One region of the Halomonas chromatireducens genome, then DNA from elsewhere that is predicted to be linked to it. Evidence: predicted binding sites of a transcription regulator. Region 1 holds the regulator's gene; the other holds the start of a gene.
The links. The regulator PhoB, encoded in region 1, activates phosphate uptake and scavenging genes when phosphate is short. The targets are predictions, from matches to a motif close to TGTCATANNNNTGTCANA.

Region 1 (7,323 bases):
CAGCGAGCGCATGGAAGCGCTGCGCCTGCAGCAGCGCGGACTGCAGCGTGACCCGGATATCGCGCCGGAGGCACTCGCCGATGCGCTGGAGCGCATCGAGAGCGAAGGCGCCTCGCTGCAGGCGGAGTTCCAGGTGTTGCGCCAGGAGCTCGATGTACTGCGCCAGGCGAGCCGCCGGGACGTGCTGGTGGCCAGTGTGGCCGGTGGCGAGGAGGTCGAGATCAGCGTCGGCGAGATCGTGAGCGCGGTGCAGCCCAACAGCCTGAGCCTGAGCGCCAAGGCGGCGGCCTATGTGCAGCAGTTCTGGGCCTTCGTAAGCGGTGAGCCCCGCGAGGCGAATACCGCCGGCGGCATCTTTCCGGCGATCTTCGGCACCGTGACCATGGTGCTGCTGATGTCGCTGATCGTCAGTCCCTTCGGCGTACTGGCGGCCATCTACCTGCGCGAGTACGCCAAGCAGGGCCCGCTGCTCAAGTTGATCCGGATCTCGGTCTACAACCTCGCCGGGGTGCCCTCCATCGTCTACGGGGTGTTCGGCCTGGGCTTCTTCGTCTACACCCTGGGCGGCTCCCTCGATGAGCTGTTCTATTCCGACCGCCTGCCCTCGCCCACCTTCGGCTCGCCGGCGCTGATCTGGGCTTCGCTGACCCTGGCGCTGCTGACCCTGCCGGTGGTGATCGTCTCCACTGAGGAGGGCCTGGCGCGGATTCCCTCCTCGGTGCGCCAGGGCAGCCTGGCCCTGGGGGCGACCAAGTCCGAGACGCTGTGGAAGGTGGTGGTGCCGCTGGCCACCCCGGCGATGATGACCGGAATGATCCTGGCCATTGCCCGGGCGGCGGGCGAGGTGGCGCCGCTGATGCTGGTGGGCGTCGTCAAGCTGGCGCCGACGCTGCCGGTGGATGGCAGCTTCCCCTTCGTGCATCTGGATCGCCAGATCATGCACCTGGGCTTTCATATCTACGACGTCGGCTTCCAGAGCCCCAACGTCGAAGCCGCGCGGCCGCTGGTCTACGCCACGGCGCTGGTGCTGGTGATCCTGATCATCGTGCTCAACATGACCGCCATCAGCATCCGTAACCGGCTGCGCGAGCGCTACCGCGCCGCGTCCGATTGACGCCAACCCGACTGCATGGCGACGGCCTGGGCCGTCGCCACAACACCCAAGAGGCGAGAGATGACTACCATGACGTCAGCCATGACCACCGCCAGCCATCGCGACGCCATGCTCGGCATGGGCAAGACCACCTTCAAGGTGCGCGACCTCAACCTGTTCTACGGCAAGGACCAGGCGCTCAAGGGCATCGACCTGGATATCCCGGCCAACAAGGTGACCGCCTTTATCGGCCCCTCGGGCTGCGGCAAGTCGACCCTGCTGCGCTGCTTCAACCGCATGAACGACCTGGTCGACATCTGCCGCATCGAGGGCGAGATCCTGCTCGACGACGAGAATATCTACGCCCGCGGCGTGGATGTCGCCGAGCTGCGCCGCAAGGTGGGCATGGTGTTCCAGAAGCCCAATCCCTTTCCCAAGTCGATCTACGAGAACGTCGCCTACGGCCTGCGCCTGCAGGGCGTCAACAGCAAGTCGGTGCTCGACGAGGTGGTCGAGCGCTCGCTGCGTGGCGCGGCGCTGTGGGACGAGGTCAAGGACCGGCTCGGCGACAACGCCTTCGGCCTCTCCGGCGGCCAGCAGCAGCGCCTGGTGATCGCCCGGGCCATCGCCATCGAGCCGGAGGTGATCCTGCTCGACGAACCGGCCTCGGCGCTGGACCCGATCTCGACGCTGAAGATCGAGGAACTGATCCACGAGCTCAAGGAGCAGTACACCATCCTCATCGTCACCCACAACATGCAGCAGGCGGCCAGGGTCTCCGACTACACAGCCTTCATGTACCTGGGCGACCTCGTCGAGTTCGGCGAGACCAACACCATCTTCACCGAGCCCGAGAAGAAGCAGACCGAGGATTACATCACCGGACGCTATGGATGATGCCGGCACCCACCGTCGTCACTTCCATTGGGTCGCCGGGTGCGATAGCGCTGTCATCGAAATGACATGATATCGTGCTGTTATCGTCATCGACCCGCTACTGAGCTAGAGGCCCCGAATGACAGCCAAGACCGTTCTGATCGTCGATGATGAAGCGCCGATCCGCGAAATGATTGCCGTGGCCCTGGAAATGGCCGACTACCGTGTGCTCGAGGCCGACAACGCCCAGACCGCCCACGCCATGGTCGTCGACCACCAGCCCGACCTGCTGTTGCTCGACTGGATGATGCCCGGCACCAGCGGGATCGAACTGGCCCGTCGCCTCAAGCGCGAGACCGCCACCAGCGAGCTGCCGGTAATCCTGCTCACCGCCAAGGGCGAGGAGGACAACAAGATCCTGGGGCTCGAGGCCGGCGCCGACGACTACATCACCAAGCCCTTCTCGCCGCGGGAACTGGTGGCCCGGCTCAAGGCCGTGCTGCGCCGTTCCACCCCGAAGGGGGTGGAAGACCTTGTCGAGGTCGAGGGGCTCGAGCTCGACCCGGTCAGCCACCGGGTCAGCGCCAACGGCAAGTCGCTGGAAATAGGGCCCACCGAGTACCGCCTGCTGCAGTTCTTCATGACCCACCAGGAGCGAGCCTATACCCGCGGCCAGCTGCTGGACCAGGTGTGGGGCGGGAATGTCTATGTCGAGGAGCGCACCGTGGACGTGCATATCCGTCGCCTGCGCAAGGCCCTGGGCGATGACCACCAGCATCTGATCCAGACCGTGCGTGGCACCGGCTACCGTTTTTCCATCAAGGTCTGACATGCGCCTATGGAGCCATGAAATCTGGCGGCTAGGGCTGTTGGCCGGGGCCGGCGGCCTGATCGGCTGGTTCTTCTCGGCCTTCGGGCTCGGCCTTGCCGCCGGCATGGGCGTCTACCTTTACCGCCACCTGCGCCGGCTTCGCGCCCTTCACCGCTGGCTCACCCGCAACCCCCAGGCCGAGCCACCCGCCGCCAATGGCCTGTGGGGGGAGCTGTTCGATCGGCTCTACCGCTATCAGAAAGGCCAGCGCCATACCCAGGAGCGGCTACGTACCACGCTCAAGCGCATCCAGGAGTCCTCCGAAGCCATGCGCGACAGCGTGGTGATGCTCGACCAGCATGGCGACCTGGAGTGGTGGAACGGCGCCGCCGACCGCATGCTGGGCCTGCGCACCCACCAGGATCGCGGCCAGCACATCACAAATCTGGTACGCGATCCGCGCTTCGTCGCCTACTTCAATGCCCGCGACTACCGTGACCCCCTCACGCTGCCCTCGCCCATCGACGAGCGGATGGTCCTGCAGATCCAGATCACCCTCTACGGTGACGACGAGCGCCTGTTGATGGCGCGGGACATCACGCGCCTGCATCGCCTGGAGCAGATGCGGCGCGACTTCGTCGCCAACGTCTCTCACGAACTGAGGACCCCGCTGACCGTGCTGGCCGGCTATCTCGAGACCTACGCCGACAACGCCGACCAGCTGCCACCCCGCCTCGCCCGCAGCCTCGCCCAGATGCAGGGACAGACCACGCGCATGCAGAGCCTGGTCAACGACCTGCTGCTGCTGTCACGACTGGAGCTCGAGCAGAGCGGTGACGACCACGCGCCGCTGGACATGAGCGAGCTGCTCGAGAGCGTCCGCCACGATGCCGCAGCGCTCGCCAACGGCCAGCAGCAGATCTCGGTGGAAATCGACGAGCAGCGGCCGCTGCTCGGCAGCGAACAGGAGATACGCAGTGCGGTATCGAACCTGGCTTACAACGCCGTGCGCTACACCCCGGCAGGCAGCCAGATCGTCCTGCGCTGGAAGGCGTGCGGCCCAGGTGCCTGTATCGAGGTAGAAGACGACGGCGACGGCATCGACCCGGAGCATGTGCCCCGGCTCACCGAGCGCTTCTACCGGGTCGACAAGGGCAGGAGCACTGCCACCGGCGGCACCGGCCTGGGGCTGGCCATCGTCAAGCATGTGCTGCTGCGCCACGACGCCAACCTGGAGATCGATACGCGCCCCGGCCAGGGGGCGCTATTCCGCTGCGTCTTTCCCGAAGGGCGGCTGGTCTCACCGCGCCTCAACCACGACGCTTGAGCGCATCCTCATCGATCTGGTCCGGGTCCATGTGACGAATATCCAGCCCCTTGACCAGGTAGATGACGTACTCCGCCAGGTTGTCGGCATGATCACCGACCCGTTCCAGGGCACGCAGTATCCACATCACGCTTAGCACCGGACCGATGGCGCGGTTGTCCTCCATCATGAAGGTCATCAACGAGCGCATGGCGCTGCCGTATTCGTCGTCTACCGCCTCGTCCTCGCGCACCACCTGCAGCGCCAGCTCGGTATCGAAACGGGCGAAGGCCGTCAGCGCATCGCGCAGCATCTTGCGCACGTGCTCGCTGATGTGGCGCACTTCCACCAGTCCGCGCACGGTGGTGCCGCTCTCGATCAGGCTCAGGGCGTTGCGGGCGATCTTGCTCGCTTCGTCGCCGATCCGCTCCAGGTCCGCCGTGGCACGGATCACCGCCAGTACCAGGCGCAGGTCCGACGCCGCCGGCTGCCGGCGCGCCAGCACCCGGGTACACTCGTCGTCGATCTTGAGCTGCATGTCGTTGACCTGGCGATCTCTGTCGCGGACCTTTTCGGCCAGCCGGCTGTCGCCCTCGAGCAGGGCCCTGACCGCCTCCAGGACCTGGTTCTCGACCAGCCCCCCCATGGTCATCAGGTGGGTCTTGAGCTCCTCCAGCTCCTGATTGAACTGCCGGGAGATATGCTGGCTATGGGTGTCGCTGGTGATGTCCATGTGACTCTCCTGGTGACCGTCAGGCCATGCGGCCGGTGATGTAGTTTTCGGTGCGCGCCAGGCGCGGGTTGGTGAACAAGCTGGCCGTGGGGGCGTACTCCACCAGTTCACCGTCGTGGAGGAAGGCGGTGTAGTCCGAAACCCGCGCTGCCTGCTGCATGTTGTGGGTGACCAGCACCAGGGTCAGCTGCGACTTCAGGCTGCGAATCAGCTCCTCGATCTTCAGCGTCGAGATCGGGTCCAGCGCCGAGGCCGGCTCGTCGAGCAGCAGAACCTCGGGGCGAACGGCCAGGGTCCTGGCGATCACCAGGCGCTGCTGCTGGCCGATGGAGAGCGACCAGGCCGAGGCACGCAGGCGATCCTTCACCTCATCCCACAGCGCCGCCGCCTCCAACGCCCACTCGACGATGTCGTTCATCCGCCGCCGCGTCAGGCCGCCCTGCAGCCGGAGTCCGAAAGCCACGTTCTCGTAGATCGACATGGGAAACGGGTTGGGTGCCTGGAACACCATCCCCACCCGGCGCCGCAGCTCGTCCACCGCCACCTCGGGTGCATGGATCTCCTGTCCCTCCAGGCGGATGCTGCCCTGCCGACTCACCGCCTCGTTGAGATCGTGGAGCCGGTTCAGGGCCCGCAGCAGGGTCGACTTGCCGCAGCCGGAGGGTCCGATGAAGGCCGTGACCCGGTGCCGCGGCACCCGCAGGGTCAGGTCGCGAAGCGCCGGCTTGCCACCGTAGGCCAGGCTCAACCCCTCGACATCGAGACAACTGACGTCGGGGGCGAAGTCGATGATCGGCCCCGCTGTGTTGGGGCGATCCGAATCCAGACGAGTGGCATCCGATCGCTGGCTTGGCTGTGAGAGCGGCAGTTCGGGCATCGCTTGGCTCTATCCTCCGTCAGTGGCGCGACAGCGCACCGTGACGCGCCCTGAAATAATGGCGCAGAAATATTGCAGTCAGGTTAAGCACCACCACCACCAGAACCAGCAGCAGCGCCGTGGCATAGACCACCGGCATAGCCGCCTGGATATCGTCGCCATGGAACGCGGTATCGTAGACGTGATAGCCCAGGTGCATGAACTTGCGATCAAGATGCAGGAAGGGAAATTCGCCGTCCACCGGCACCTGTGGCGCCAGCTTGGCGACACCCACCAGCATCAGCGGCGCCACTTCACCGGCGGCACGGGCGACGGCCAGGATCACGCCGGTCAGCATGGCGGGTACGGCCATGGGCAGCACCACCCGGGTCAGCATCTCAAGACGCGTGGCTCCCAGCGCCAGCGCGCCTTCCCGCTGATGCTCGGGAATCCGGACCAGCCCCTCTTCGGTGGCCACGATCACCACCGGCAGGGTCAGCAGCGCCAGGGTCAGCGAGGCCCACAGCAGGCCCCCGGTGCCGAAGGTGGGCGACGGCAGCTCATCGCTGAAGAACCACTCATCGAGAGAGCCGCCAATCCCGTAGACGAAGACCCCGAGGCCAAACACGCCATAGACGATGGAGGGCACGCCGGCCAGGTTGCGTACCGCAATGCGTACCCAGTTCGTCAGTCGGCCCTGGTGGGCCACCTCGTTGAGGTAGACCGCCGCCAGTACGCCGAAAGGCGTGACCAGCAGCGACATCAGCATCACCATCAGCACGGTACCGAAGATTGCCGGCCATACGCCGCCGGCGGTATTCGCCGCCCGCGGCCCCTCGGAAAGAAAGCGCCACACGCCCCGCGACCAGGCGCCGATCTTTTCCGGCAGCGGCATGGCATTGGGCCGCCAGGCCCTGAGCACCTCGTCCAGGGTCAGGAGCAGTCGCCGGCCATCGGCGCTCTCCAGCACGACCACATCCCGCCGCATGCTCTCCTGAAGCTCGCGAACCCGCTCGTTGGTCTCGGCCAGCCTGCGCTGCGCCGCCCTATCGCCGGGGTCCTTCTCGAGTCGGCGCACCAGCGGCTGGATCACGCCGTGCTGGAGGTCATCGCGTTCGCCACGCAGCGCACCGACCGTGGCTAGGCGCGCCTGGAGCGCTGCCCAGGCCGCTTCGCCGCCTTCGGCTGTCCGAGCCCCTGTCTGCCCCGAGGGTCGCACGTCGACCAGGCGGCCGATGAAGTCACCATGGCGCAGACGCTCCATGACCACAAGCTCACGGGGGCGGTCGCTTTCGACGATGCGGTCGACCTCCACCCACTGCCAGACATGGCCGTCGAGATCGCGATTGCCGGTAAAGTAGAGCCGCTCCCTGCCCCCGCTTGCGCCATCCGCTGCCGGCAACGGGAGTTCGCGCACCGCACGGCCCGCGAACACCTGGCCATCGTCGAGTTCCACCAGCGACACGGATGCCGGCCAGAAGTGTGCGAGGCCGCGCACGGCGATCAGCGTCAGCAGTCCCCCGAGCAGCAGCAGCGACAGGGCCACGCTGCCGGCGGCCAGCCAGGCCCAGGCCCCCTCGCCCCGTGGCAGCCGGGCGCGCCCCGTCACCGCGGCCGGACTCATGACAGGTCTCCCAGCCGACGATAG
Region 2 (7,323 bases), 880 kb from region 1:
AAGCGCGAGGCCCGCTGGAAGGTCTCCTTGCCGTGCATTCGCCGGATCTCGGCATAGGTCAGGTAGAGCTTGCGCATGGCTCGGGTCAGGCCCACATAGCAGAGCCGGCGCTCCTCCTCGAGACGCCCTGGCTCCTCCAGCGACATCTTGTGAGGAAACAATCCCTCCTCGACCCCGGCAATGAACACCACAGGGAACTCCAGCCCCTTGGCGGAGTGCAGCGTCATCAGCTGCACGCAGTCCTCGAACTCGTCGGCCTCGTGCTCGCCAGAATTGAGCGCCGCCTCGGAGAGGAAGGCCTCCAGTGCCACGCCACCCTCTGCCGTCTCCGGCGGCTCGAGTGCCTCGCCCTGGGTGAAGGCGCGGGCGGCGTTGATCAGTTCCTCGAGGTTCTCGACCCGCGCCTGTCCCTTCTCGCCCTTCTCGCTGCGGTGGTGCTCGACCAGGCCCGAATGCTCGATCACATGGGCGATGATCTCGTGCAGCGCCATGCCGGCGGTCTCGTTGTCCAGCCGCTCGATGAGGTCGGCGAACGCCTGGATGGCGTTGCCGGCGCGCCCCTTGAGCGACGCGTCGGCAAGCCCGTCGTGCAGGGCCTGCCACAGCGTGACGTCGGCATGGCGGGCTCGTTCGCGCAGGATCTCCACGGTGCGCGTGCCGATGCCCCGGGCCGGCACGTTGATGATGCGCTCCAGCGAGGCGTCATCGTCGCGATTGAGCAGCAGGCGCAGGTAGGCCAGGGCATTGCGGATCTCGAGACGCTCGTAGAAGCGATGGCCGCCGTAGATGCGATAGGGCATCCCCTGGCGGATCAGGGTCTCTTCCAGCACCCGCGACTGGGCGTTGGAGCGGTAGAGAATGGCGATCTCGCGGCGATTGTACCCCTCGTCGACCTTTTCCTTGATGGTATCAACGATGAAGCGCGCCTCATCCAGGTCGTTGAAGCCGGCATAGAGCGAGATCGGCTCCCCGCGGCTGCCAGCCGTCCACAGCTCCTTGCCCATGCGATCGGCGTTGTGGCTGATCAAGGCGTTGGCGGCTTCGAGAATGGCGCTGGTGGAGCGGTAGTTCTGCTCCAGCCGAACGGTGCGAGTATCGCGAAACTCCTGCTCGAAGCGGCGGATATTCTCCACCCGGGCGCCGCGCCAGCCGTAGATCGACTGGTCGTCGTCGCCGACCACCGTCATCGGCGTTTTCATGCCGGAGAGCAGCTTGAGCCAGGCGTACTGCAGGGTATTGGTGTCCTGGAACTCGTCGACCAGCACGTGGCCGAAGCGCTCCTGGTAGAGGGCCAGCAGCGCCGGATTGTCGCGGAGCAGCTCCAGGCTGCGCAGCAGCAGTTCGCCGAAGTCGACCAGCCCGCCCCGCTCACAGGTCAGCTGGTAGCGCTCATAGAGATCCACCATCTGTGCCAGGTAGGCATCGCCATGGGCATCCACCTGATGCGACCGCAGCCCCTCCTCCTTGCAGCCGGAAATGAAGGACTGCACCTGGCGAGGCGGGTAGCGCTCGTCATCGACGTGATTCTCCTTGAGCAGGCGCTTGACCAGGCGAAGCTGGTCGTCGCTGTCGATGATCTGGAAGTGCTGGGGCAGGCGGGCGTCCTGCCAGTGGGTACGCAGCAGGCGATGGGCGATGGAGTGGAAGGTGCCGACCCAGACGTTGCGCAGCGACAGCCCCAGCAGCGCCTCGAGGCGGGTGCGCATCTCCCTCGCGGCCTTGTTGGTGAAGGTCACGGCAAGCACGGCGTAGGGCGACAGGCCCTCGACCTGCATCAGCCAGGCGATGCGATGCACCAGCACACGGGTCTTGCCGGACCCCGCCCCGGCCAGCACCAGCATGTTGCCCTGGGGAGCGCTGACCGCCTCGTGCTGAGCCGGGTTCAACTGATCTAGAATCGCCGTGACGTCGTCCATGGGAAGGGTACTGCCGCTGGAAAAATGAGCGCTCAGCTTAGCATATCCTGACTACGCATAAGACTCGGCGGGCGCCTTGGAGGAGGCGGCAACCTCAGTGGTTATCGTCAGGCACCGGCAACACCGCCGGGAGGCCTCCGGCCTCCAGTCGCGAGCTAAAGCTGCTCCTACAGCTGTGTAGCTCCTTCCGTGGAGAAAGCAACTGTTGGAGCGCTGGTTCCCATCGCGACTGGCGCCGTCAGGCGCCTTGGCGGAGGCTGAAACGCCGGTGATAGCCGCGAACGTTGGCAACCCCGCCGGGAGGCTTTCGCCTCCAGTCGCGAGCTAAAGCTGCTCCTACAGCGGTGTAGCTCCTTCCGTGGAGAAAGCAACTGTTGGAGCGCTGGTTCCCATCGCGACTGGCGCCGTCAGGCGCCTTGGCGGAGGCTGAAACGCCGGTGATAGCCGCGAACGTTGGCAACCCCGCCGGGAGGCTTTCGCCTCCAGTCGCGAGCTAAAGCTGCTCCTACAGCGGTGTAGCTCCTTCCGTGGAGAAAGCAACTGTTGGAGCGCTGGTTCCCATCGCGACCGGCGCCGTCAGGCGCCTTGGCGGAGGCCGCAGTGTTATCCCCAACGCTGGGCTACGGCTTGCCTTCCTGCTCCGGAAACCTGAGCGGCGTCAGGCTCTTCTTCACCGCCTTGAGCTGCTCGGCGAGCCGGGGGCCGCGGGTCTTGGCCACCCCGACAGCCAGCACGTCGACCAACACCAGATGGGCGATGCGCGAACTCATCGGGGTGTATATCTCGGTGTCCTCATGGACGTCGATATAAAGCGGCAGGGTCACCTCCTCGGAGAGCGGCGAACCGCTGGGGCAAAGGCCAATCACCGTGGCACCCGCCTCGCGGGCCAGGCGCACGCTGGCGACCAACGCCCGGGTCCGGCCGGTCTGGGAGATCGCCACGACGACATCTCCCTCCTTGAGGGTCACCGCCGACATGTTCTGCATGTGCGGATCGGCGTAGGCGGCGGTAGATATCTGCAGACGAAAGAACTTGTGCTGGGCATCGAAGGCAACCGCACCGGATGCACCGAAGCCATAGAACTCCACCCGGTTGGCCATGGCCAACGCCTGGATCGCCCGGCTCAAGGCTTCGTTATCCAGTCGATCACGCACAGAGAGCAAGGTGCCCACGGTGGAATCGAAGATGCTCTGGGAGAATTCGGCTACCGAATCGTCGTCGTTCATGGAGAACTGGGCGAACTGGCTTCCTGAAGCCAGCATCTGCGCAAGCTTGAGCTTGAAGTCCTGAAAGCCATTGCAACCGAGCGCCCGGCAAAAGCGCACCACGGTCGGCTCGCTGACCTTGGCCTCGGTAGCCAGATCGACGATGCGCATGTGGATGACTTCATCTGGGTTGCGCAGGACATAGCGCGCCACCTTCTGCTCGGAGCGGCGAAAGTGCTCCATGCGGCGTCTCATTTCATCGAACAGGGCGCGGCTCACGCTGAACTCCTTGGTTGGCAGTCGCAGGGTTCAGTATGCCCCATCACGAAGGCGATATGGAATTTCGCCCTGCTGCGTGAAATGACCCACTTAGTCATCATCCTGTCAAGTAGGGTATAGTAGAAAAGCTTGGCCGCCATCTAGCTGGGTGACGGCATGCCGACAACCGTAGGCAAGAAGAGACGATAAAGAAGAAGAGGGAGAGTCGATCATGAGCAAGATCGAACGCGTAACTTCCGTCAAGAGTGAGCTTCTCGACATCTTCATGAGCTTGAAAGTCGCCGAACACGAGAAACGCTCACGCACCGCCGCTCAGCGCAATTTGCGGGCGCGCCGCGGCATCGAGCTGCACAACGAATTCAAGGAGCTGGAGCGAAATATCGCCGATCTGGCCGAAGACGAAAAGCATTGACGACGGCCGCCTGCCGGCGGCCGTCCAAGGCAGTCACTCAAGCCCCGTCTGGCGGGGCTCAGGGACCTGTCACCCCAGCAAGCTGTTGACAAACACCAGGATCACGCCCAGCGGCGCAATATAGCGCGCCACCACAAACCAGAGCGTCTCGCTGCCGGCGCTCAGGTTCAACTCCGCGGCAACGCTCTTTCGATCCAGGCACCAGGCCACGAAGACGATGGCGCCAAGACCGGTCAGCGGCAGCAGGATCGTGCTGGTGAAGGTATCCAGCAGGTCGAAGACATTGAGGCCGAAGATCAGGAACTCGTCCCAGACGTTGAACGACATCAATGCCGCGATACCCAGCGCCCAGACCGCAGCGCCGCCGGCAAGCGTGGCCATCACCCGGGTCAGGGGCGATCGCTCTTCGACGAACTCCACCACCGGCTCCAGCAGTGAAATCGCAGAAGTCAGGGCGGCGAAGGTCAGCAGCAGGAAGAACATCAGCCCGAGGATCATGCCACCGGTCATGTTGCCGAAGGCCAGGGGCAGGGTGACGAAGATCAGCCCCGGCCCTTCCCCGGCGCTGAGGCCGTTGGCAAAGACGATGGGGAAGATAGCCAGCCCCGCCAGCAGTGCGATCACGGTATCGAGAATAATCACCGTACGCGCCGTGCCGAGCAGGTTGACGTCCTCACCCAGGTAGGAGCCGTAGGCCATCATGATGCCCATCCCCAACGACAGGGTGAAGAAGGCCTGACCCATGGCGGCCAAAACGATATCGCCACTCAAGGCGCCCCAGTCAGGGCGGAACATGAAGGCCAGCGCCTCACCGAAGTGCCCCGTGGTCATGCCATAGCCCACCAGCACGATCATCAATACCACCAGCGCCGGCATCAGCGTGCGCACGGCCCCTTCCAGGCCCTTGGTCACACCGCGAGCAACGATCCATATCACTAGAGCCATGAAGGCGGTATGCCAAAGCAGCAGCACGCCGGGACTACCCAGCAGCCCACCGAAGATAGCACCGACACTGTCGGCATCCTGGCCGGTGAAAGTGCCGGTCACGGAGTTGAGGGTGTAGTAGAGAGACCAGCCACCAATGACGCTGTAGAAGGAGAGGATCAGGAAGGCGGCCAAGACACCGCTGACGCCGACCAGTGCCCAGGCCCTGGTTTGACCACTGCTGGACGCCAGTTTCAGCATGGCATTGACGGGGTTGTTCTGGCCACGCCGCCCGATCATCCATTCGGCGACGAGTATCGGTAAACCAATCACCGCGACACAGGCCAGATATACCAATACGAAGGCGGCGCCGCCGCTCTCTCCCACCATGTAGGAAAACCGCCAGATATTGCCCAGCCCCACTGCAGAGCCGGCAGCGGCTAGCACGAAGGTCATCTTCGACGACCACTGTGCGTGGACGAGTTTCGACATGAATCACCTATTATTGTACATGCGAGCGTTGGATGAGGTTATTGATATGCAACAAGACAAATAACCAGTTTGAATGAGGTATTTTTGCCATTTAATCGGTAAATTTATCCGATAAATGGCCTGATGGCCAGTGATTGACCAATCCGATGCGGCTCTTCGGCAGTGATCGGGGCGAGTCGAACCTGCCATTTCCAGCGTGGCACGCCGGTGGTGAAGAGAAGGTAGGAGAGGCTGGTCATGCATGGAGGGTAGGCGCCACGGTGAGACGCCATGAATAGGTGCCGAAAGGACAAGAGAAAATAGAGTTTTCCCCCGTTTTATCCACAAGATGCATCGCTCTATTTTGAGTGTGGAATGGTGTCCGATAACCGCCTGATTGCACCAACGGGCGGTGTGATACGGAAGCTGTCCCCCGTGTAAAACGCGTGTAATGGGCCTTTCAGCGCTTCCGCCGCGCTAGTGGCACAAGCAGGTGGGGTTGAGGAGTCATGAGAACGGCGGACGAGGAGCGAGCCGTGTGGGACTACCCATCAATAGTTATCAACAGGTGCCATGACGGCACTCAAATGGCTCGCTGGGCAAAATACGGATACAGTTCAGACATATCTGCATTTTTTCTGTAACAAAAAGAAGAGGCAGCGCCGCTCGCCTGGTGGCAGCATGGCCCTTCCGCGCCGTGGGGAGCATCAACCGGAGGCGTCAGTCTGGGAACAGTGGTGAATCATGGGAAAGAATCTAAACCTTGTTCTGTTCGAGCGCATCAATGCCGCTCCGGATAGCCAACCAGAATGGCTGATGATGGCCGAGATCTGTGCGGTCTATCTGATCTGGTTCATCCCTGCACTCTTGGTAATTGGCTGGCTGCGCGGCAGCGACCGGCTCAAGCAGCCCCTCCTCGAAGCCTTTATCGCCACGATGCTCGCCCTGGCGGCCAGCTGGTTGATCGGCTATCTGTGGCCGACGCCCAGACCTTTCATGGTGCCGCTAGGGCAGCATTTTCTCGATCATTCGCCAACCCCCGCCTTCCCCAGCAACCATATGACGATCATGCTGACCATGGCCTTCAGCCTCATGCTGCACGCCAAGACCCGGCGTATTGGTCGCTACCTGCTTCTCCTGGCTCTGCCCGTGGCCTGGGCGCGAGTCTTCCTCGGCGTTCACTTCCCCCAGGACATGCTGGGCGCCACCCTGCTGGCCGCGGCCATGGCACTGCTGGTAGGAGCCAGCCGCAACTGGCTGATACTGCCCTTCTATCACCATGTGGCGAGACGACTCTATCATCTGCTTTTTGCACCGCTGATAGCCCGGGGCTGGGTACAGCGCTGAGCCCGATGCGGGCTCAGCGCCATCCCGGGGCGACTTCACGGGCTACTCGACGGTAACCGACTTGGCCAGGTTACGCGGCTGGTCGACGTCGGTGCCCTTGAGTACCGCCACGTGGTAGCTCAGCAGCTGCAGCGGAATGGTATAGAGAATCGGTGCCAGGGCATCATGCACATGGGGCAGCCTGAGCACGCGCATGCCCTCTTCCTCTTCCAGCCCCACCGCTTCGTCGGCAAAGACGAACAGCTCGCCGCCACGGGCTCGCACTTCCTGGAGATTGGACTTCAACTTGTCGAGCAGTTCGTCGTTGGGGGCCACCGAGATGACCGGCATCTCGCTATCCACCAGGGCAAGGGGCCCGTGCTTGAGCTCACCGGCGGGATAGGCCTCGGCATGGATATAGGAGATCTCCTTGAGCTTCAGGGCGCCTTCCAGTGCAATGGGGAAATGCACGCCCCGGCCAAGAAAGAGCGCATGATTCTTCTCGGCAAAGGCCATCGACAGCGTCTCGATCTCGCCATCCAGTTTCAACACCTGCGACACCAGCCGCGGCAGGCCGCGCAGCCCGGCCACCAGCTCTGCCTGGAGATCGGAGGAAAGCCCCTTGATTCGACCCAGTGCCAGGGTCAACAGCATCAGGCCGGTGAGCTGGGTGGTGAACGCCTTGGTCGAGGCCACGCCGATCTCCGGTCCGGCCTGGGTCATCAGAGTCAGATCGGATTCACGCACCAGCGAACTGCCCGGCACGTTACAGATCGCCAGGCTGCCCAGA

Region 2: hexR (transcriptional regulator HexR) is a predicted target of PhoB. The motif match lies at 3,493-3,510, and genes of this name have one in related genera.

Annotation. Positions count from the first base shown of each region.
Region 1 covers NZ_CP014226.1:3,302,602-3,309,924, reverse strand. The annotation lists gene pstA (phosphate ABC transporter permease PstA) at 1-1,114, shown strand, start outside; gene pstB (phosphate ABC transporter ATP-binding protein PstB) at 1,232-1,990, shown strand; gene phoB (phosphate regulon transcriptional regulator PhoB) at 2,109-2,798, shown strand; gene phoR (phosphate regulon sensor histidine kinase PhoR) at 2,800-4,107, shown strand; gene phoU (phosphate signaling complex protein PhoU) at 4,091-4,819, opposite strand; gene pstB (phosphate ABC transporter ATP-binding protein PstB) at 4,839-5,696, opposite strand; gene pstA (phosphate ABC transporter permease PstA) at 5,716-7,299, opposite strand; gene LOKO_RS15240 (ABC transporter permease subunit) at 7,296-7,323, opposite strand, start outside.
Region 2 covers NZ_CP014226.1:2,424,912-2,432,234, forward strand. The annotation lists gene uvrD (DNA helicase II) at 1-1,916, opposite strand, end outside; gene hexR (transcriptional regulator HexR) at 2,537-3,400, opposite strand; gene LOKO_RS11290 (PA3496 family putative envelope integrity protein) at 3,612-3,812, shown strand; gene LOKO_RS11295 (sodium-dependent transporter) at 3,882-5,228, opposite strand; gene LOKO_RS11300 (undecaprenyl-diphosphatase) at 5,952-6,554, shown strand; gene glmS (glutamine--fructose-6-phosphate transaminase (isomerizing)) at 6,597-7,323, opposite strand, start outside.